3 regions of the Arthrobacter sp. zg-Y1110 genome follow, and region 3 is predicted to be linked to each of the others. Evidence: riboswitches for the same ligand, from Rfam matches in the RefSeq annotation. Region 3 holds a riboswitch; each other region holds the start of a gene.
The links. Region 3 has a riboswitch for S-adenosylmethionine ahead of N2K99_RS00365 (cobalamin-independent methionine synthase II family protein). Riboswitches for the same ligand answer to the same signal wherever they lie in the genome.
Positions count from the first base shown of each region.

Region 1: linked by a shared signal. The riboswitch ahead of N2K99_RS13620 (hypothetical protein) and the one ahead of N2K99_RS00365 (cobalamin-independent methionine synthase II family protein) in region 3 are both predicted to bind S-adenosylmethionine.
Region 2: linked by a shared signal. The riboswitch ahead of N2K99_RS05260 (bifunctional o-acetylhomoserine/o-acetylserine sulfhydrylase) and the one ahead of N2K99_RS00365 (cobalamin-independent methionine synthase II family protein) in region 3 are both predicted to bind S-adenosylmethionine.

Region 1 is NZ_CP104272.1:2,909,402-2,916,895, forward strand. It holds gene N2K99_RS13600 (FAD-binding oxidoreductase) at 1-864, opposite strand, end outside; gene N2K99_RS13605 (ATP-dependent DNA ligase) at 980-2,047, opposite strand; gene N2K99_RS13610 (alpha/beta hydrolase) at 2,058-2,609, opposite strand; gene N2K99_RS13615 (LLM class flavin-dependent oxidoreductase) at 2,684-3,703, shown strand; SAM riboswitch class IV at 4,317-4,449, shown strand; gene N2K99_RS13620 (hypothetical protein) at 4,465-4,869, shown strand; gene N2K99_RS13625 (CPBP family intramembrane glutamic endopeptidase) at 5,021-5,785, opposite strand; gene N2K99_RS13630 (NAD(P)H-hydrate dehydratase) at 5,827-6,708, opposite strand; gene N2K99_RS13635 (histidine phosphatase family protein) at 6,689-7,429, opposite strand; gene N2K99_RS13640 (MFS transporter) at 7,467-7,494, opposite strand, start outside.
Region 2 is NZ_CP104272.1:1,140,189-1,147,682, reverse strand. It holds gene N2K99_RS05280 (SGNH/GDSL hydrolase family protein) at 54-896, shown strand; gene N2K99_RS05275 (SRPBCC domain-containing protein) at 905-1,345, opposite strand; gene N2K99_RS05270 (VOC family protein) at 1,465-2,244, shown strand; gene N2K99_RS05265 (homoserine O-acetyltransferase) at 2,250-3,365, opposite strand; gene N2K99_RS05260 (bifunctional o-acetylhomoserine/o-acetylserine sulfhydrylase) at 3,404-4,720, opposite strand; SAM riboswitch class IV at 4,798-4,914, opposite strand; gene N2K99_RS05255 (VOC family protein) at 5,075-5,725, shown strand; gene N2K99_RS05250 (endonuclease domain-containing protein) at 6,366-7,193, shown strand; gene N2K99_RS05245 (glycoside hydrolase family 2 protein) at 7,312-7,494, opposite strand, start outside.
Region 3 is NZ_CP104272.1:72,241-79,734, forward strand. It holds gene pgm (phosphoglucomutase (alpha-D-glucose-1,6-bisphosphate-dependent)) at 1-787, opposite strand, end outside; gene N2K99_RS00360 (hypothetical protein) at 904-1,269, shown strand; gene N2K99_RS00365 (cobalamin-independent methionine synthase II family protein) at 1,370-2,575, opposite strand; SAM riboswitch class IV at 2,595-2,718, opposite strand; gene N2K99_RS00370 (peptide MFS transporter) at 2,846-4,249, opposite strand; gene N2K99_RS00375 (MsnO8 family LLM class oxidoreductase) at 4,519-5,511, shown strand; gene N2K99_RS00380 (amidase) at 5,513-6,913, opposite strand; gene N2K99_RS00385 (rhodanese-like domain-containing protein) at 7,065-7,391, shown strand; gene pheA (prephenate dehydratase) at 7,388-7,494, shown strand, end outside.

The DNA of each region.
Region 1 (7,494 bases), 670 kb from region 3:
GACATGCCGCATGGGTTCCAGCAGCGTGTCGCCCTCTTCCCGGCTGCCGAACACCGCGAACCGCAGGTGCACCGGCGCGGTACCGCGCAGTTCCTCGGGCAGGAAAGGGGCATCCGGCAGGTGCAGGAAGGCCAGGGACGCTGAAACATTTGTCGGCAGCTGGGGTGTCCAGGCACGGAAGGCGGCCAGGGCCTCCGGGCCGGCATCTTCCGGGTACATGATGCCGCCGCCGTAAAATTCCCGGAACGGGGTCAACCCGAGCGTCATGGCCGTGATGACGCCGAAGTTGCCCTTGCCGCCGCGCAGTGCCGCGAACAACCCGGCGTCCTCGGCGCTGCCTGCTTCGAGGTGCCTCAGGCTGCCGTCGGGGGTCACAACATCTATGGCCTGCACGTGGTCGCTGGCGAATCCCAGCGCCCGGCCCATCAGCGGCAGCCCCCCGCCGGACGCGTAGCCCACCACTCCCACCGTTCCGGAGGAGCCGTGCGGGCCCGTAAGCCCGAGCAGCACGGTCTTCTCCAGCACCGAGCGCCAGCTGACGCCGGCACCCACGGTGACCGTGCCTGCGTCGGAGTCCACCGCCAGGTCCTGCAGCCGGGACGTGTTGATCAGCAGGCCCTCGTCCATGGCGGCGGCAGCACCGTGGCCGGTTGCCTGCATCCCGACGGGGATGCCCCGCTCAGCGGCCCAGCGGACGGCGTTCTGTACATCCTCGACGTCGGCTGCACCGAGCACGGCATCGGGATGCTGGATCAACGAGGGGTTGAAGCCGGCGGTGTCTACGGCGTACCCGGGCTCCCCTGGACTGTTCAGCGGACCATGGACAACGCTGCGCAGGGTTTCGAGGTCGGCTGCCTGGATCATCTTCGGCTCCTTGTGGGCGGGTGTCCGCGGCCGCCGGTCCAGCGGACCGGAGATGCTGACAAAAAATGCTAGGCATCGATGTGCTTCCCTGCCTAGCCCCGCCGGACAGTTTCCGCTAGCTCCCGAGCACCTCCGCCAGATCGAACTTCACCGGCTCCTCCAGCTGCTCATAGGTGCAGGATTCGGGCGTCCGGTCCTGCCGCCAGCGGGAAAACTGGGCCACATGGCGGAACCGCTCCCCCTCCATGTGGTCGTAGCGCACCTCCACTACCCGTTCCGGGCGCAGCGGTACGAAAGAGAAGTCCTTTTTCCCGCTCCAGCGGCTGCCCTCGGAGTTGCGCGGGGTGCGCGTGCCCTTCTCCTGCTCCCCCTCGGCCCAGGGGTGTCCGTCCTCGACGGCGACCAGCGGCTGGAGTTCCTCGAACAGTTCCCGGCGGCGGTCCATCGGGAAGGAACTTGCTGCGCCCACGTTCACCAACACGCCGTCGTCGTTGTAGAGCCCCAGCAGCAGGGAGCCGATCAGATCGGGGCCGGATTTGTGCACCCGGTAGCCGGCGAGCACACAGTCCGCAGTGCGTTCGTGCTTGAGCTTGGCCATCGTGCGCTTGTTCGGCGCGTACGGGCCGTCCAGCGGTTTGGCCACCACGCCGTCCAGGCCGGCACCTTCAAAACGGCCGAACCAGTCCTGCGCCTGGTCGGCGTCGTCGGTGGCGGCGGTGACGGACACCGGTGCCTGTGCCGTTTTCAGCGCCTGGACCAGGGCCTCCCGGCGTTCGGAGAACGGCCGGTCCCGGTAGTCGACGTCGCCCAGGGCCAGCAGGTCGAAGGCCACAAATCGGGCGGGGGTTTCCTCCGCGAGCAGTTTCACCCGGCTGGCGGCGGGATGAATCCGCTGCTGCAGCAGTTCGAAGTCCAGCCGTTTGCCGTCCGGAGCCACCATGACGATCTCGCCGTCCAGCACGCACCTCTCGGGCAGGTTCGCTTTGAGGGCTTCGACGATTTCAGGGAAGTACCGCGTCATTGGCTTCTCGTTCCGGGAGCCGATCTCGACGTCGTCGCCGTCCCGGAAAATGATGGACCGGAATCCGTCCCATTTGGGTTCGTACAAGTAGTCCCCGCGGGGCAGGGCGCTGACGGATTTGGCCAGCATCGGGGCAACCGGGGGCATCACTGGAAGGTCCATGTGCCCATTCTTATCCGATTGCGGCCGGTTCCCCCAGCCCTGCTGTGAAGGCCGTGAGCAGGTCGCGGCCCTGCTCCCAGTAGCCCACCCCGCTCTTTTCGTTGATGTGGGCCAGCTCGCCGGCATCAATAACGGGCACCTTCCAGGCCGCGGCGATGCTTTGCGCGGCCGGCAGCGCACAGTACGGATCGCTCTCGCTGGCAATCAGCAGGCCGGGCACGGGCAGTTCCTGCATCCGCGGAGACCGGAACGTTCCTGCGGCCTGCGGAAACGAAGCGGCAACGGGATCGGGCGGGCTGACCAGGAACACCCCGTGGGCGCCGTCGGGGTTGCGCAGCAGCCATTCCACCGCCGCCAGGCAGCCCAGGCTGTGTGCCACCAGGACCGTCTGACCGTTCTGCGCGCCGGCGGCCCGGTCCAGCGCCGCCATCCAGTCCTCCAGCTCGGGTTCATCCCACGACGACGGCGCGATGCGGGTGACGTCCGGCAGCTCCGCCTCCCAGCGGCTCTGCCACTGCTCCGGTGGTGAGCCCTGATAGCCCGGGACCATGGTGATGTGCACTGGGGCTGTTTCCTTTCACTGGTTCGGCGCAGGTGACCGGGAATACTGCCGGCGTTTCCGGCGCTGGAGCTTGTATGAAGAAAATAGGATTCCTGTCCTTCGGACATTACCGGAATGCCGTGGGATCGATGACTCCCAGTGCGCAGGACGCAATACTGCAGCAGATTGAACTGACGGTCGCCGCCGAGGAAATCGGCGTCGACGGCGCGTACATGCGGGTGCACCACTTCGCCCCGCAGTTCTCCGCCCCCTTCCCCATGCTCTCCGCCATGGCGGCACGGACCAGCCGGATCGAGCTGGGCACGGGCGTGATCGACATGCGCTACATGAATCCGCTGGCGATGGCAGAAGACGCCGCAGTGGCGGACCTGATCAGCGGCGGCAGGCTGCAGCTCGGCATCAGCCGGGGATCCCCCGAGCCTGCCCTGCGCGGTTATGAGTCCTTCGGCTACGTTCCCGGCCCGGATTCCTCCGACGCGGAAATGGCCCGGCAGCACACCGAAGTGTTCCGTGCCGCCATTGCCGGCGCCGGGGTGGCGCAGGCTGATCCGGCCATGACCGGCAGCACCGGAGCCATGGCCATTGACCCGCTGTCCCCCGGACTGCCGGAGCGGATCTGGTGGGGGTCCGGGACCCGGGCCACCGCCAAGTGGACCGGCGAGCAGGGCATGAACCTGATGAGCTCCACGCTCCTGACCGAGGACACCGGGGTGCCGTTCGACCAGCTGCAGGCCGAGCAGATCGCGGTGTACCGGAAGGCCTGGGCCGACGCCGGACACCAGGGCACCCCGCGGGTGTCCGTCAGCCGCAGCATCATTCCGCTGGTGACCGGGCAGGACCGGCACTACTTCGGGCTGCGGGCGCAGGCCGAAGGCCGGGACCAGGTGGGCCACCTCGACGGCGGCTTGGCCCGGTTCGGGAAGAGCTACATCGGGGAACCGGACGTCATTGCCGCAGAGCTGGCCGCGGACGCCGCGGTGCAGGAGGCCGATACCGTCCTGGTGACCGTGCCGAACCAGCTGGGCGTGGAGTACAATGCACATCTGCTGGAGAGCATCGTCAAGCTTGTGGCCCCGGGGGCCGGCTGGCGGTAAGTCTCGTCCCTGGGGCCGGACCCGCCCCCCTGCGGGCGGTCCCCCTAGAGTTCGCCCGCCCCCTGCGGGCGGTCCCCCTAGAGTTCGTCCCCTGCGGGCGGTCCCCCTAGAGTTCGTCCCCTGCGTCCGCCCCCTGCGGGGCTGGAACGGCGGCAACGAAATTCCCCGCTCGCAGAGCTCGCGGGAAATATTAAAGCCGCCTTCCTCCAGCCCCTCCGGCGGCGGCGTGTGGTGTCACCTTCCGGCGGCGCATGGACCCCAGCTCCCCAGTGTCTCCGGTGGCGGGATGTGGCCCCAGTGTCTCCGGTGGCGGGTTCTGACCCCAGCTCCTGCGGCGGCGAGCGTGAGGATGTTCGTCCAGCGGTCTCCCGGGGTTGATGGCAGGTGAGGTGCGAAACGTAGGCGCCGGACGGGCCGGGTTAGGCGGCTTTAATAATCCTTGCGAGCTCTGCGAGCAGGGATTTTCGTTGCCGCCGTTCCGGTCCGCCCGGCGCACCCACCGGAACGTACCCCCATCGCACCGCCCGGCGCACCCACCGGAACGCGCACAACCGCACCCCCGGAAACGGTCCTCTGTCGAAATGTCAGTGGCCTCAGCTACAGTAGTTTTCAGCTTCACGAGATGTGGCCTTCGCCCGGTTTACCGGGCACAAAAGCTCCGACTGGCCCCACACCAACCCCACTGTTCGGCGGGTGGTTCGGATGACGAAGCGGCTTGCGTCATCCGTCGCAGGCAAGGACAACCTGCAAAGGAACCCACTGTGAGCATTTCCAGTGTCAGCAAATCCGGTCTCAGCAACTGCAGCGGCTTCGCCCCCGGGCACAACATCCATTGGATCCATCGCCGCCGCCTCGAGGGCTGGGAGCAGTGGTCGGACGTCGAAGTCACGGCCGATCCGCAGCTGGACCTCATCTATCTGGTGTCCGACGGAACCCAGCACCTGATGTGGTTCCACAACGTTCCGGCCGTCGCCACTGCGCTCGCGGCCGCCGTCGACACCCCGCAGTGGTGCCAGCGCTATTCCACACTGATGGTGCCCGGCGGATTCGATTCGGATGCCCGGAGTTCTTTTTTCTACTTGGCCCGGCCGGAGCGGGTGGTTCCATGCAACGGCTCCCTGGTTCGGGCCCCGGAAACTGAGCGGGTCGAAAAGGCCGGGTCCTAGCCGTTCGGCTCTGCCCCGGGATCCCAACGGATAACGGGGCAGAGCAAGCTACACGGAGGAAACCGGTCGCAGTGGAACGGCGGGGTGCGTGCCCTCCGCTACGAGGCCAGCCACGGACCCCGGCGTTAGCTGTCCAGAAGGCAGACGGCAGCTACTGCTGCAGCAGCTCCGGCGGCACGCTGTAGATGAGGATGACGCCCAGCAGGTTTTTGGCGGCGTGCACACCGTAGGAAAGCATGAAGTTGTTTCCGGCCCAGACGTAGATGCCCACAAGGGTGGCACCCATCGCCAGGTAGGGCATCAGCACCGGGAGGGACAGGGATTCCTTGCCCACAATGTGGATCGAGGCGAACAACAGGACCGACAGGATGCAGCAGCCCCAGAGATTCCAGTAGCGGCTGAGCTTGCCGATCAGCAGGTGCCGGAAAATGTACTCCTCGACAAAGGGCGCCAGCACCACCAGCAGCGGCACCACCAGCCACGGCGAAACGGACCCCACAAATCCCTCTACGGCTTCCTGGTTTACCGCCGTTTCGACCTGCCCGCTCAGCAACGCCCCGATCATGGTGACAATAAGCATGGCGATGACGCCGCCAGGAATCAGGGACAGGGACAGCACCGGCCGAGTGGCCAGGATCTTGGCTTCGCGCACCACGTAGGGCCGGGCCGCGAGGAAAGCCAAGAGGCCGGCAACCCCGTAAAACGCCAGGTTCAGGACGTAGGCAGCTGCAACCGGATCCGGAACCAGCATCACCAGGACAGGCATAACGAGTCCGGGCGCAAAGCTCAGGACCAGCAGGAACAACACGTAGAAACCTGCTGCCACGGCGTCACGGCGGGTGAAACGGTAGGAAAGCCACGGAATTTGGGCCGCAGGTCGCCCCGGAGGGCCGGTCCGGTATTCGTTCGCTGTCATTACCTCAGGATATGGGCCGTTCCGCCGGGATACAGCCCTCGCTAGCTCAACTCCGCGATCACCGGCGGCATGGCCTCGAGCAGTTCCCGTGCCAGGAAGCTGAGCGGTCCCCGCGAGGCGGAGAGCCGGTCCCCGCTCACCGCGTGCAGATAGGTGCCCCAGCACGCTGCCTGTTCCGGCGTCGCACCGCGGGCCAGGAACCCTCCCACCGCACCGGCAAGGACATCCCCGGACCCGGAAGTACCCAGGCCCGAGTTCCCGGCCGGCACTTCCCAGCTCCTTCCGTCAGGCGCGGTAATGACGTTGTGCGCGCTGACCACCGCGGAGTATTTCCGTGCCACCTCCAGCGAGGCTTTCGGCAGGTCCAGAGAGTCTTCGTCGGCATCCTCGTCCTCGAGGAGACGCAGGATTTCTGCACCGTTCGGGGTCAGGACCAGCCTGCCGGCCAGGGTGTCGTAAAGTTCCGGCAGCCCGGGCAGCACTCCCAGGGCAAAGGCGTCCAGTACCACCTGCGTCTTTTTCCCGAGCAGAGGAACCACTGACTGCAGGAGCGCTGCGGCCTGCTCGGCGTCGTCCAGGCCGGGACCGATTACCACTGCCGACGCCGTCGAAAGATCGGATTCGAGCACCTTGCCTGCCGCAGCGCCGTCAATCCCGCCGTCTTCCTCCGGCAGTCCCACCACCCCGGATTCGGGGATGGCCACGGCGACGGCGATCGCTGCCGATTCCGCCAACCCCATGGTCAGGCGGCCTGCGCCGACCCGCAGCCCGGCAAGCCCGGTCAGCATCACCGCTCCCGGAGTGCTCCGGGCTCCGCCGACCACCAGCACGGTGCCGCGGTCCTCCTTGCCGGAGGCCTCGGTGGAAAGCCGCCAGCCGCGCAGCAGCGCGGGGGTAACAAGCTCAGCGGGGGTGGATGTCATCAGTTTCTCCTGCATGTTCGGTTACCGGTGCTCCACTGTCCTGCAGGTGGAGCACGCTGTTGAAGGTGTGCAGCTTCCAGGGCCCGGTGCCGGCGGGGCGCACCAGCCGGGTCACTGAGCCGTTCCGCACGCTGTTGGCGGCGGCGGTGTCCAGCAGTTCCTGCTCGCTCATCCGTTCCAAAACGTAGCGGATCAGCAGGATCACGGCGTCGTGGCAGACCACTGCCACACGCTTGCCGTCTTCCTCGTCGTCAAGGTCCCGGAACACCGAACGCAGCCGCAGCGCGACGTCGGCCCAGGACTCGCCGCCCGGCGGACGGTAGGCGAATTTCCCCAGCCAGGACCGTCGTTCGGCTTCCTCGGGATAGCGCGCTGCGACGCCGGCGGAGGTCAGCAGGTCCAGGATCCCCAGTTCCCGGTCCCGCAGGCGCTCGTCAATCCGCATGACGCCGGTGAGGCCGGCCAGCCCCGCCAGTTCCGCTGTCTGCCGGGCCCGCAGGTAGGGCGAACACCAGACGGACTCGGGCAGCTCATCGGCGGGAAGCCCGGCAATCCAGCGGCCAAGCGCTGCAGCCTGCTCCTCGCCGTCGGAGCTGAGCGGGACGTCGGGGTCCCGCCAGGGAAGGTCAATACGTTCGGCGCCCTCGCGGCCGGCGCGGGTAGCGGCCACGTTGCCGGCGGATTCACCGTGACGGACCAGAATCAGTTCAGTTGCACCCATGCTCCGACTCTACCCGCCGGTATCCGGAGGCCAAGGGTCAGGAGGCACCGGAGCGAGTGTCCACC
Region 2 (7,494 bases), 1.1 Mb from region 3:
GGTCGCGTAGCCAAGGGTCGGTTTGCAAGTATTGACCGGTGAGTACAAATTCCTTGCCCGAAGCCGTTTCCGCCCCCGATTCCCGGCAGGCGCAGCAGCCGCTGCACCTCTGGTCCCGGTTCGTGGCCATGGGCGATTCCTTCACCGAGGGCATCGGCGATCCCAATCCGGACAGTCCGGGCGGCAACCGCGGCTGGGCGGACCGGGTGGCGGAGGAACTGGCTTCGGGGCAGCCCGACTTTTCCTACGCGAACCTCGCCATCCGGGGACGGCTGCTGAACCAGATCATTGACGAGCAGCTGGAGCCGGCCCTCGCCTTGAAGCCGGATCTGGTCACCATCTGCGCAGGCGGCAACGACGTGATCCGTCCCGGCGGCGATCCGGACCGGCTGGCCGAACGCATGGACGGCGCCGTGGCCCGGCTGCGCGGATCAGGTGCCGGGGTGGTCCTGTTTACCGGCCCTGATCTCGGGAGCACTCCTGTGCTGGGCGGTGTCCGGGGCCGGGCGGCTATCTACAACGAAAACCTGCGGACCGTAGCCAAGCGGCACGGCGCCGTCATTGCCGACATGTGGGCGCTGCGCGAGTTGAATGATCCGCAGATGTGGGCTCCGGACCGCCTGCATTTCTCTCCGCTGGGACACCACACCATTGCCGCGATGGTGCTGGATACCCTGCAGGTACCGCATTCACTGCAGCCCCTGGAGACCAAACCGCTGCCTGCAAAAAACTGGCGGACGGCGCGCTCCGAGGACATGGTCTGGGCCCGCGAGTTCCTGTTCCCGTGGGTGGTCCGCCGGGTGCGGCACCAGTCCTCGGGTGACGGGATCTCCGCCAAGCGTCCCGAGGCCGGACCGATGTTCGGGCAGCGGATGCCGCAGGGATCAGCAGACTAGACCTGCTTTCAGGAGCCGCCCGCCTGCTGTGCCTGGTCGGTTTTTTCGGCCTGCTCAATGAGGTTCGCCAGGTGGAAGGCCCACCCTTCCCGGTGGGCTGCGGAGAGTTCGGCACCCACTCCGGCGTCGAGCGCTGCAAAGCCGCTCTCGGTCACTGCCACCCCCGTGGCATCTATTTCGTCGGTCAGTTCGAAACTGACCACTGTGTGGGCACCCCATTCGGGTGCGGTCCAGCGGAAGGAAAGCAGCCGGCCGGGGGCGACGGCCAGGACCGTACCGGTGGCTGTGTGCTCCACTCCGTCCTCGCTCCACCGCTCCTTCAGGGGCGCTCCCGGATGCGCAGCGAAGTCCATGTCCGGCCACCAGGCCGCCCGGTTATCAACGAGCACGTGCCAGAGAACCTCCGGTGTGCACTGCGCCCGGCCGGAAAGCGAGATCCGATCTGCCATGGGGAATGTTCTCCCATGAATTGCCGCGGCGGGCAAGGGGTAGGCCCCTGTTGTCCGCCGAACGGGGTTGGTATAACAGCGGATATCCCTGCAGTTCCTCCAAAAAGAGGTGGCCCGCCATGCCTGCTGCACCCGATCGTTTCCCTGCCGGTTCCCCCTGCTGGGCGGATCTGGCCTCCTCCGATCCTGCCCGGGCCCGGGAGTTCTATGCCGGACTACTCGGCTGGGACGCCGTGGACCTGGGCAGGGAATCCGGACATTACCTCCACTTCCGGCACAACGGGGACGTGGTGGCCGGCATGATGCAGAACTCGCCGGAGAACACGTTCCCGGATTTCTGGACCGTGTACCTTGCCTCCGACGACGCCGGCGCCACAGCCGATTCCGCTGCCGCCGCCGGAGGGCAGGTGATGCTGGACCCGGCGCGTGCCCTGGACCAGGGCACGGTGGCAGTGGTTGGCGACCCCACCGGAGCGGCCATCGGTGTCTGGCAGCCGGATAGCCACCGGGGATTCGCGCGGATCGATGAGACCCGGGCACCGGTCTGGTACGAGCTCATGACCAATGACTATCCGGCGGCCCTGGCGTTTTACCGGAACGTGTTCGGCTGGGAAACAGAGGTCCTGTCAGACACCGACGAGTTCCGCTACTCCACGCTGCAAAGCAACGGCCGTCCGGTGGCCGGGGTGATGGATGCCGCCGCTGAACTCCCGGAGGACGTCCCCTCCCACTGGGAGATCTACTTCGGCCACGCGGACATCGACGCCGCGGCCGAGCAGGCGGAGCAGCTGGGCGGATCGGTGTTAAGCGTGCCGGAGGATTCCGACTTCGGCCGGATGGTCCAGCTGGCCGACCCCACCGGAGCAGCGTTTTGGCTGATGGAGGCCCCGGACGCTTGAGCGTCCTACCCGAACACCTCCCGCTTCAAGGCGCCGGAAATCTCCCGGACGCTGGTCAGGAAACCGTCATGCCCGATGGGTGCCCGAATGAGATGGACCTGCGTTCCCCGGGGCAGGGCCGCTGCCAGATCCGCCGACTGCTGGGGAAAGTAGAGCCGGTCCGATTCCACCGCGGCAATAAAGAAGTCCGCCGTCGTGCCTGCGAGCGCCGCGCGCAGGCTTCCCCGGCCCCGGGCGACGTCGTGGCTGACCAGGGCTTCGGTGAGCGCCAGATAGCTGTTGGCATCGAACCGGTCGGCCAGTTTCCGGGCCTGGTGGTCCAGGTAGCTCTCCACGGAGTACCGGCCCCTTCCGGCCGCGTAGGCGGCGCCGAAAGGGTCCTCGGACGCCTGGGAACTGCGTCCGAACCGGTATTCCAGTTCCGGTTCGGACCGGTAGGTGATGTGCGCAATCCGGCGGGCCAGGCCGAGGCCGGCCAGCGGAGGCGTGCCGTTGTAATAGTCGCCTCCGTTGAAATCCGGATCCAGCCGGATAGCGGCCAGCTGCGCCTGGGCAAACGCGATCTGCTCGGCCGTGCTGGCTGCGGTGGCTGCGATCACCCCGCAGTGCCGCACCCGGTCCGGTTCGGTCACCGCCCATTCCAGCGCCCGCGCTCCCCCGAGCGAACCGCCCAGCACGGCATGCCACCGTGCAATGCCCAGCCGGTCCGCCAGCCGCGCCTCCGCCCGGACCGAATCCCGGACGGTGACGAACGGAAACCGTGAGCCCCACGGCAATCCGTCCGGGTCAGCCGAGGCAGGTCCCGTGGAGCCGTAGCAACCGCCCAGCATGTTGACCGAGACCACGAAGTACCGGCGAGTGTCCACAGTCCGGCCCGGGCCCACCAGCTCCTCCCACCAGCCCGGTTCGGTGCTGCTCCCGCGGGCTACGTGGGTGCTGCCGGTCAGCGCATGCGGGACCAGCACGGCGTTGCCGGCGTCCGGGTCCAGCTGCCCCCACGTCTCGTAGGCCAGGACGACGTCGGGCAGGTACCCTCCGGTTTCCAGCTCCAGTCCGCCGATGGAGGCGTACTGCAGCACCCCATCCTGATTGGAGGGGTGCTGCAGCGGGGGCACCGTCAGCGGCTCGTGCCGGGGTGCCGGGTGCCGTGACACGGGCGCTATGCTCCCTTGGCGGCCCGGAACCCTGCGTCAAGGTCCGCGAGGATGTCGTCGATGTGCTCGATGCCGACCGAGAGACGCACCAGTCCGGGGCTGACCCCTGCGGCGAGCTGTGCTTCGGCACCCAGTTGGCTGTGGGTGGTCGACGCCGGGTGGATCACCAGGGAACGGACGTCTCCGACATTGGCCACATGTGAGTGCAGCTCCAGTCCGTCCACAAAGCGCTTGCCGGCGTCGATGCCGCCCTCGATCTCGAAGGACACAATGGCGCCGGTGCCGCGCGGCCCGTATTTGCGGCCACGCTCAAACCACGGACTGGACTCCAGGCCCGCGTACGCAACCGACACGACGTCGTCGTGGCCTTCCAGCCAGTTCGCTACGGCGACGGCGTTGGATACGTGCCGCTCCAGCCGCAGGCTCAGCGTTTCCAGTCCCTGGGCAATCAGGAACGCGTTGAACGGCGACACTGCGGACCCGAGGTCCCGCAGCAGCTGCACCCGCGCCTTCAGGATGAAAGCCAGGTTCGCCCCGAGGGCCCCGTTGACGCCGAGGTCCCGGGCGTAGACGAGCCCGTTGTAGCTTTCGTCCGGGGTATTGAACCCGGGGAACTTCTCCGGATCCGCGGCGAAGTCGAAGTTGCCCGAATCGACGATGACGCCGGCAATGGCCGTCCCGTGCCCGCCGAGGTACTTCGTGGCCGAGTGGACCACTATGTCGGCTCCCCATTCGATCGGACGGATCAGGTACGGCGTCGACAGCGTGTTGTCCACGATCAGCGGCACGCCCGCCTCGTGGGCCACGGCGCTGATGCCTTCCAGGTCCAGGACATCCTGGCGGGGATTGGAGACCACCTCGCCGAAGAAGGCCTTGGTATTGGGCCGGACGGCATCGCGCCAGTGGTCCAGGTTGTCCGGGTCCTGCACGAAGGTGGTTTCGATGCCGAACCGCTTCAGGGTGTGCTTCAGCAGGTTGTAGGTCCCGCCGTAGAGGCTGGGGCTGGCGACCACATGGTCACCGGCCTGCGCCAGGTTCAGCAGCGCGAAGGTTTCGGCCGCCTGCCCGGACGCCAGCAGCAGGGCGCCGACGCCGCCCTCAAGGGAGGCGATCCGGTTTTCCACCGCTTCCTGGGTAGGGTTGCCGATCCGGGTGTAGATCGGTTCCAGTTCGGCCAGGGCAAACCGGTTCGCAGCGGCCTCTGCACTCGGAAAAACGAAGGATGTCGTCTGGTAGATCGGCAGGGCACGAGCGCCGGTGACGGCGTCGGGCTCCTGGCCTACATGGATCTGGCGGGTTTCAAATGACCAGTCTGCACTCATGATGCTCCCTCAAACCAGGGGCCGCACAACGCCGCCGGGGTGCATCCGGGTACGCCGGATGTCCGGTGGGGTCGTGGGACCCGCGCTTGCCGGACGCCCGTTTGGCGTACGGCCAGGTCTTCACCCGGGGCACCCCACCGCGGTTGGAGGGTTGCCGGCCAGCAAGCCGGGGCTATCTGCTGGCACTCATGACCTGCACCTATGGAAACCGATATGCCGCCGTCGCGCAACCTCTGTGACGCACCGTGAAATGCGGGAGCCTTTTGGCTGTAATCCGGTACTGCGTCGGGGAACATTCCGCACTTAGGCTTTCCTTGGTCGAGACGGGTATCACAACGTGTCACAATGGGCCGCATGCGCTTGGACCATGTTTCTTATGCCTGTGAACCTGACGGTCTTTTGGCCACTACCGAGAGGATTGCTGCTGCTCTCGGCGCCGATTTCGTGAAGGGTGGCGTCCACCCCCGATTCGGTACCCGCAATATGATCCTGCCCCTCGCCAACAACCAGTACGTCGAGGTGGTGGAGGTCCTGAACCACCCGGCGTCGGACAAGGCGCCGTTCGGCCAGGCCGTGCGCCAGCGCTCCGAATGCGGCGGCGGCTGGATGGGTTGGTGTGTTGCCGTTGACGATCTCTCGCCCTTCGAGGAACGCCTCGGCCGGCAGTCCGTCCCGGGCAACCGCAAGTTCCCCGACGGCCAGGAGCTGACCTGGCGGCAGATCGGCATCAACGGCTTGATTGCCGATCCGCAGGTGCCCTACCTGCTCCGCTGGGACGACGGCACAGCGGAGCTGCACCCCTCCAACGCCATTCCGGGAATGCCCGGTTCGGTGAAGCTGAAGTCCCTGACCATTGCCGGGTCCGCCGCACGCGTCACTGACTGGCTGGGCCATCCCGTGGAGAAGCCGCTGGAGAACGTGGATGTCACGTGGATTGCCCCGGCCGGCACCCCGGGCATCATGTCCGTCACCTTCGACACCGCGAACGGTCCTGTAGAGATCTAGCACTGGGTTTCTGCTGCTTCTGCTGCCGTTTTGGGGTTTTCCTGCCGGTTCGGGAAATCCCTGCGCTGCGCCGTGGCAGGAATTTCCCAAACCGGCAGCCTTTTCCCCAAAATGTGCCCGCACGGTGCCCGGACCCCCTGCGGTATGTCCGGTTCCCTGCGGTTTGTCCCCGCACTGAGTCCGAACCCCTGCGGTCTGTCCCTGCGCTGTGTCCGGATCCCTGCGGTCTGTCCCTGCGCTGTGTCCGGATCCCTGCGGTATGTCCGGATTCCTGCACCGCGCGGCGCAGGAATTGTCACAAACCGCAGGGATCGCGACAAACCGCAGGGCATTGCCACGCCGATGGGGCTCCACAAACCGCAGGGATCGCGACAAACCGCAGGGCTTCGCCACGCCGATGGGGCTCCACAAACCGCAGGCATCGCGACAAACCGCAGGGCTTCGCCAGACCGAGGCGCCCGAGGGTTTTCCACAATAGGGGGGCATACCCTCGCGGGTCCGCTGTTACCCATCCACCTTTGAGTTCATGGATCCGGAGCTCATTTTCACAGCCGATGCGGAGGCCCACGGTGCTGACCGCCGTGCCTTAGCCTCGAGCTGCCGGTCCGGTCAGCTGATTCGCGTCCGTCATGGTGCCTACATGAAGGCGGATGAGTGGCAGCATCTTTCTCCCTGGGAACAGCAACGGGTGCGGATCCGGGCGGCCGTGGAACAGGGACACGGTCAGCGCATCCTTATCCAGCAATCTGCTGCCGTCATGTGGGGGCTGCCCGTCATTGGACACTCTGCTGAGGTTCTGCTGTTGGCCGTACCTCCCACTCATGGCCAGCGCCGTGGTGGGCTCCGCTGGGTGGAGCGTCAGCTGTTGGAACCGGTCACCACCTTGGATGAGGTGGCCCTGACGTCCCGGGCGCAGACCGTCCTGGACATGGCTGCCTATCTCCCTTTCGAGCACGCAGTTCCGGCCATGGACCACGTGCTACGGCCGGATACCGTTCGTGGTTTGCCTCCCCTGGCAAAGGACCGCCTGCGGGAAACAGCCGGGAACCTGCCCGGTCAGGTTAAGCAGCTCCGAGCTCAGCGGGTTGTCGACTTCGCCGATCCACATTCCGAATCGGCGGGTGAGTCCTACTCCCGGGCAGTGATTCACCGGCACCGTTTCCTTCCGCCGGAACTCCAGCAACAGTTCAACACGTCCGCCGGCCGCTTCCGCGTCGACTTTTATTGGCGCGAGCAGAGGCTCGTTGGGGAATTCGACGGCGCAGTGAAATACGGTCGGGGCGATGCAGCCCTTGCCCCTTCGTGGGACACGCTGCGTCAGGAGAAACGGCGTGAAGATGCCCTCCGCGCAACGGGGGTCAGTTTTATACGCTGGTCCTGGGACGACATCTCAAGAGAGCCCCAGCACCCTGAGTCCTTGGTACAGCGCTTGCTCCGCGCGGGTCTCCCCCGCGCCCGACGCCACTGATTCCCTCCGGATTGTCCGAATCCCTGCGGTTTGTGGCAATCCCTGCGCCGCGCGGTGCAGGGAATCGGACAATCTGCAGGGATCCGGACAAAACGAGGCAAACCCGCAGCAAGACGGGTCAGCCCCCGGCAGCCCGGCGAAGCCCCGCATTGATCCCCCGCACCAGCTCGGCGTCGAGCTTTACCACCCGGCGGTCATAGGTAAGCAGCCCGTTGACCTCGTCCTCGACGTCGGTGAGCTGGGTGTAGACCGTGGCGGCCAGCCCGCCGGCAACCGCAGGTTCAATCTGCCGCCGGTGCAG
Region 3 (7,494 bases):
GCGGGTCCACGTTGGGATTGACCACGGTCAGGTTCAGTGAGTGCCGTTCCGCGATGGCGCCCCAGTAGTCCACGGAGGCGCCGCCGAGGGGATCGGCGCCGATGTGGAGGCCGGCGCTGCGGATGGCATCCAGGTTCAGCACCGCGGGCAGGTCTTCCACATAATGCGCCAGGAAGTCATAGGTGCCCACCGAATCTGCCAGGCGTGCTTCACCCAGCGGGATGCGCCGGACCCCGTCCAGGCCGTTCTCCAGCAGCTGGTTGGCGCGGTCGGCAATCCAGTTGGTGATGTCCGATCCGGCGGGTCCGCCCGTGGGCGGGTTGTACTTGAAGCCGCCGTCCGCCGGAGGGTTGTGCGAAGGGGTGACCACAATGCCGTCAGCCTGTTCCGTGCGCGTGGAATTGTGCACCAGGATGGCATGGCTCACGGCCGGGGTGGGGGTGAATCCGTTTCGTGCGTCGATCTGCACATTTACGCCGTTGGCGGCCAGGACCTCCAGGGCGGTGTTCTGCGCCGGTTCGGACAGGGCGTGCGTGTCCTTGCCCATGAACAGCGGCCCGGTGATGCCTGCGGATGTGCGGTACTCCACGATGGCCTGGGTGATGGCGGCGATGTGCTGCTCATTGAAGGCGCCGTTGAGGGAGGAGCCGCGGTGCCCGGAGGTGCCGAAGGCCACGCGCTGGGCAACGTTGGACGGATCCGGTACGACGTCGTAATAGGCGTCCAAGAGCGCGGTGAGATCTACAAGGTCGGAAGGTTCGGCGCGTTGGCCGGCACGATTAGACATACCCCTAAGCATGCCAAAGAAACGCAGTCGGCGGCAGACGCGCCGTACACGTAGAAACGCAGGGACAGCCGTATGCTTCTAGCCGAAGCCGCGGGTGCGGCGGGGGAAGGAAGCTGATGGCCACTTCGAGTAGTTCCGTGCCGCCGCAGCGAGCATTGCCGCACGACGGCCTGCGCCGCGGCGCCCGGGCCATGATGGTTTTCTTCAACGTGCTCTACCTGTGCGCCGCACCGGTGTTCTGGTTTTTCTGGACGCAGCGCTCGGCGTTCGCACTGCCGGCCTGGGCGGAAACCGCCGCGGGTTTTGCCAGCGGACCGTTGCCGGCTTTGGCTTTCGCGGCGGCCTGGGCCGCGGCGGGGATCCTCTTCGGGCGGGACCGGCGGCAGGCCGGAGCGGACGCGTTCAATTCCGTCTGTGCACTCGGTGCCCTGGCGGCAGTAAGCGGCATGCTGGCGCTGGTCAGCGCCGGACTGGACGGCTAAGGCGACGGGCAAGGGTGCGGCGGGCGGGATGCCGGTTCCGCCCGCCGCACCTTCGCACCGGTCAGTGGCCCTTTTCCTTGTTCAGTCCCTGCGTGCCTGCCTACCAGAGCCGGGCGCTGGCCAGCCGGGCACCTTCTCCGAGCGTCTCCAGCTTGGCCGCCGCGATCTGGGGATGCACCCGGCCGCCCAGCCCGCAGTCGGTGGACGCAATGACGTTCTCGCGACCCACCAGCCGGGCGAAGCGTTCAATCCGGTCCGCCACCAGTTCCGGATGTTCCACCACGTTGGTGGCATGGGAGACCACGCCGGGAATGAGGACCTTCCCGTCCGGCAGCTTGGTATCTTCCCAGACCCGCCATTCGTGCTCATGCCGCACGTTGCCTGCCTCGAAGCTGTAGCCTCCGGCGTTAATCTGCAGCAGGGTGTCCACCAGGTGGCGGAACTCGATGTCCGTAGTGTGCGGCCCGTGCCAGGAACCCCAGCACAGGTGGAAGCGGACCTGTTCCTCGGGCAGGCCGCGCAGGGCATAGTTCAGGGCTTCGACCCGGATCTGCGTGAACTTGAGGTAGTCCGCCACCGACGGCTCGGGGTTGATCTGGTCCCAGTTCTCGGCAATCGACGGATCATCGATCTGGACGATCAGCCCGGCGTCCACGATGGCAAGGTATTCCTCCCGCATGGCATCCGCGCAGGCGTAGATGAACTCCTCCTCCGTCGCGTAGTACTCGTTGGTAATCCGCGAACAGGAGCCGGGCGAGAGCGAGGCGAGGAAACCCTCGGACAAACCTGCCTCGGCCAAACCGGACTTGAGGTTGGCAATGTCGCTGGCCACGGCGTCGTACCCCGTGTATTCCACCGGACCCGTGACCTTGGGAAAGACCTTCTGCGCCCCGGTGGTGATGCCGGAGGTTGGGTCGGTGTAGGCATCGGCGAAGCGCTGCCGGTCGCGGCGGTCCCCGAAACTGGTGAGGACAACGTTGCCGGGCTCGGAGCGGTGCGGTTCCATGTTCCAGATCCCCGTTTCGGCAACGCTCAGGCCGCCAAGCCGGGCAAACGAATAGGACCACCAGGCCCCGTAGTCGACGTTCGCGGACATCGCATGCCCGTATTCGCCGTCGTTGGGGATGTCGATGCCCGCCTGGCGCTGGCGCCGCACGAGGTCGGCGACGGCGGCCTGCAGGAGTTCGGCGTAGCCCTCCGTATCCGCGGGGTCGGTTTCACGGGCCGCGTTTGCGGCAAGCAGTTCAGGGGTCCTGGGGAGGGAACCGGCGTGGGTGGTCAAAATACGGTCAGTGCTTTTGCGCATGGCAGTGATCCTTTAGGAATCTGTGCTCTTGCCCGCACCGGATGCCCAAAAGGCGGTGCAGGCCGCTTCGTCATCCGAACCACCCGTGAAGCATGGGGTTGGTGCACGGCCAAGTCGGAGCTTGGCGGCCGTGTCTCCTGAAGCTGGGACCCATCCTAACCATGCCGCAGTGATGCAGCCAAGTATGGAACGGGACGGCAAAAAGGACGGCGGCACCGGAGTGTTCCGGTGCCGCCGTCCTTACTGAAACGCTTGGTGCCTGCCTGCCTGCTAGCGCACGCCGCCCATGAGCTTCTTGATGCCCGGCGTAGCCGCAGCCAGGGCAATGCCCAGGACGATCGCGGTAACGCCGCTGAAGGTGAAGTAGCTGACTTCGGTTGCCGGGTCGTAGAACTGTGCCAGCCAGCCCGCCAGGGTGGTGCCCAGGGAGACCGACAGGAAGAACAGTGCCACCATCTGGGTCCGGAAGACTTCCGGGGCCAGCTTGGTTGCCACGGACAGGCCGATCGGGGACAGGAACAGTTCAGCAAACGTGAACAGCAGCAGGATGCCGGCCATGGCCAGCAGCGGGGTGCTGTTCGGCGCGCCGCCGGAGAACGGAATGAAGGCCAGGAAGGCGAGGCCCATAACGGCCAGGCCCATGGCGAACTTCAGCGGGGAGGACGGCTGGCGGTCGCCCATCTTGGTCCAGACGCCGGCGAAGACGGCTGCGAAGATGATGATGAAGACCGGGTTGATGGACTGCACCCAGCTCGGCGGCATCTCCCAGCCGAAGATGCTGCGGTTCAGCGAGCTATCCGCGTACATTGCGACCACCGTGAACTGCTGCTGGAACAGGGCCCAGAAAGCAGCACTGGCAATAAACAGCGGCATGAAGGAGTACACCCGGCGGCGTTCCACCTGGCTCACCTTCTTGCTGCTGAGGATGATCACGAAGTACGCGACGGCGGCCACGATGGCGAGGATCGCCATAACCACCGCGAGGTTCTTGGCGGTCAACACTTCGAAGACAACGGCCAGCACGATGACGACCAGTGCGGCAGCCGCGATGAGGCCGACCTTCATGAACTGCTGCTTCGGCAGCGGGTTGGCTACCTCGTGGGCGGATTCGGGCAGGTTCTTGCGGGTCAACCCGTACTGGACCAGGCCGATGGCCATGCCGATGGCGGCCAGGCCGAAGCCGTAGTGGAATCCGTATTCGGTCCAGGCCAGGCCGGTCAGGATCGGGCCGATCAGGGCACCGATGTTGATGCCCATGTAGAAGATGGAGAAGCCGGCGTCGCGGCGCTGGTCCTTTTCGTCGTACAGGGTGCCGACGAGCGATGTCGCGTTGGCCTTCACACCGCCGGAGCCCAGGGCGATCAGGATCAGGCCGGCGGCCAGTCCGACGGCGCCTGGCAGGACGGCCAGGGAAATGTGGCCCAGCATGACCAGCGCGGCAGCGTAGAACAGCACTCGTTCTGCGCCGAAGACGCGGTCCGCCAGCCATGCACCGAGGATGGTGGAGAGGTATACGCCACCGCCATAGGCGCCGACCAGGGAGACGGCAATGGCTTCGTCGATGCCGAGGCCGCCGTCGGTGGTGCTGTAGTACATGTAGTACAGCAGGATGCCCTGCATGCCGTAGAAGGAGAATCGCTCCCACAGCTCAACGCTGAAGAGGTTGGCCAACATCCGGGGATGGCCGAAGAAGGTTTTACGCGCTTCTTGTACGCCTGAGGTACTGGGGGTATGGCTCACGAGGTTAATATTCCCACTCCCTCGCGGGGGTCAAGCAGCCCGAACTTAAAGAAACCGCCGGAGACTAGGCAGCTTTCCGTTGAGGTATGTTGAAGGTCACATGAAAAACGGATGATTTTGCCCGCGTTACATGCTTACGTGCCTGCATGACGCGCGGATTTGCACGGCTGCGGCGGAATTCCCTAAGCAGGCAGGGGGTTGGCATGGGTATGCCAAGCCTCAGCGTTCCCGTCTCGATCCTTGACCGTGCAAACTCCCGCGAAGGGTTTCCCGAGTCGGATGCGCTCAATGCAGTGCTTGCACGTGCCGGATCGGCAGACCGGCTGGGTTACGGGCGCTTTTGGGTTGCCGAGCACCACGCCGTGGCCGGAATTGCCGGCTCGGCCCCCGCCGTCCTGATGGCCGCCCTGGCGGCACGCACCAAAAACATCCGGATCGGCTCCGGCGGCGTGATGCTGCCGAACCACCAGCCGCTGGTCGTGGCCGAGCAGGCGGCGACGCTGCAGGCCCTGTATCCCGGCCGGATTGATCTTGGCCTGGGCCGTTCCCTCGGTTTCACTCCGGCGGTGCGGAAGGCACTGCGCGCGGGACCGGCCGAGGCAGAGGAATTCGAAGCGCAGCTGGCGGAACTGCTCGCGTATCTCGACGGCACCGCGCCGATCACCGCCCGCCCGCAGGACGGCGGACGGACGCCGGTGTTTGTGCTTGCCACCGGAGCAGGAGTGGAAATAGCAGCACGCGCCGGCCTGGGCGTCGTCCTCGGCGGCCCGGCGCTGTTCCGGCAGAACAGCGCCGGGCAGACAGGCGCGCTGGAACGGTACCGCTCCGCCTTCCGCCCCTCGGACCGTTTTCCCCGGCCCTATGTGCTGGCGGCAGCCAACGTCGCCGTGGCCGGCAGTGAAGAAGAGGCAAGGGAACTGCTGCTGCCCGAGGCGCATGCCCTGGCCGATTCCCGGACCAAGGGGGTGTTCCCCGCCCTGTCAGCAGCGCACAGCGCCGCCGAACTGTCCGGACGGCAGCAGGACCTGGTCCGCTCCACCCTTGAGGCCTCTGTCTACGGAACAGTGGAACAGGTGCACGGCAGGCTCGAGGACCTGGTGGCTTCCGCCGGTGCGGACGAGCTGCTCGTTACCGGCGGTGCCTTCGATGTCGAGGGACAGCGGGAATCCGACCGGCTGCTGGCAGGCCTCTTCTAGGTCAGTACCCCAGCTGGGCCGCCACGGCCAGCAGATCCGCTTCCGCACCGGGCCGCCCGATCAGCTGGATCCCCATGGGTAGTCCGTCCGCGGTATCCAGCACCGGCAGGGTAATCGCGGGAAGCCCGCAGACATTCACCATGGAGGTGAAAGGGGAGTACCGGCACTGCCGTGCGTAATCCTCGTCCGCCCGGTCACCGGCGCCGGCATCGTCGCTGGTGTACCAGCCGAGGGGCCGTGGCGGCATTGCCAGGGTAGGCGTCAGGATCATGTCGTAGGCGCTGTACTGCCGGATGGTCTCGGCCTCGAAGGCGCGGAGGACGTCGACGGCGGCCACCAGGTCCGCGGCACTGCGCCGAAGGGCGCGTTGACGCATGACGGCGGCCAGGTCGGTCAGCCGTTCTTCCCCGCCCGGTGCCAGAACGGCGGTGGCCAGCCCGGCCGTCCACACCACCTGGAATGCGTCCGGATACCGTTCGTCATAAACCAGGTCCGTGTCCAGCAGATCGTGGCCGGCACCGGTCAGGGCCGCGATACCGGCGTCGAGCGCCTGTACCGCCTCGGGATCAAGCCGGATCTCCAATCTGGATTCAAAGGGTGAGCGCGTGCTGATCCCGATCCGGAACCTGCCCTCGGCCCGCAGCGCGGCCTCGAGGAAGCTTCCGGTGGCGGGGGCCGCGCTGGTGGCACGGTAATTGGGTTCGTCCACCATCGCATCCAGCAGCAGTGCCGCATCCGCCGCGTTCCGGGCCAGCGGGCCGGCCACCACGAATTGCCCCAGGTCCTGCTGCCCCGAACCGGCCGGGATCCGCCCGCGGTTGGGCTTCAGCCCCACCAGTCCCGTAGCCGCCGCAGGGATGCGCACCGAGCCGCCGCCGTCGGTACCCGGCGCAAAGGGGACCAGCCCGGCGGCGACTGCGGCCGCGCTGCCGCCGGAGGATCCCCCGGGGCTGAGCCGCTGATCGCGCGGGTTCCGCGCCGGCGGACCCACCCGGTTTTCGCTGTAACTGCTGAGCCCGAATTCGGGGACCTGGGTCTTGCCGAGGCTGATCGCCCCGGCCCGGCGAAGGACGGCCGGCAGGGGCGCGTCCTCCCGGGCTATCCACGGGTCCAGGGCCGTGCTGCCCATGGTGGTGCGCACGCCGGCCACATCGGTGAGGTCCTTGTGCGCCAGCGGCATTCCGTGCAGCAGGCCCAGTTCTCCGCCACGGGCACGGTGTGCATCCGCAGCCCGCGCCTCGGCGACGGCGAGTTCCGGCGTCGGCGTGAGGAAGGCCCCCAATGCCGGGTTGAGCTCGTCGATGCGCCGCAGGTAGTGGTCCGTGGCTTCCTCCGCCCCGAGCCCGCCGGAGGCCAGGGCATCCCGGAGTTCGACGGCGGTCATCTCGTGGGGAGCGGGCATAGCGTGCCTTTCGGTGCGGGCGGCGTCCGGGCGTTTATTCTCTCGGACCGCGTCCCACTATAGGCTGGACAAAACGGCACCGTACGGCGGGCCCGGGCGTGCCCGGAACCGCGGCGCGGGGCTACATTTCCGTACGACAGTGAGGGCAGCAATGAGTGAGATGCAGAGCGTAACCGTAGACACCATTCCCGAGGGCGCGAAGATCCTCGACGTACGGGAAGACTACGAGTGGGAAGCCGGCCACGTTGACGGCGCCCTCCACGTCCCGCTCGACCGGCTGCCCGAGGCCCTTGACGATCTGGACCCGGACCAGGACCTTGCCGTCATCTGCCGCACCGGCGGCCGCAGTGCCCGGGCCACCCAGTGGCTGGAAGCCAACGGCTACTCCGCCGTCAACGTAAACGGCGGGATGGGTGCCTGGCTCGAGGCGGGGAAGCCCATGGTGTCCGACAACGGGCAGGAACCGACCGTTAAATGACGCATGCCGCCGACACCCAGGCCGCCCCGCACCACCGCGGTCCGCTGGGGGAAACCGTGGTTTATGCCTACCTCGGCCCGGAGGGCACCTTCACGGAAGCTGC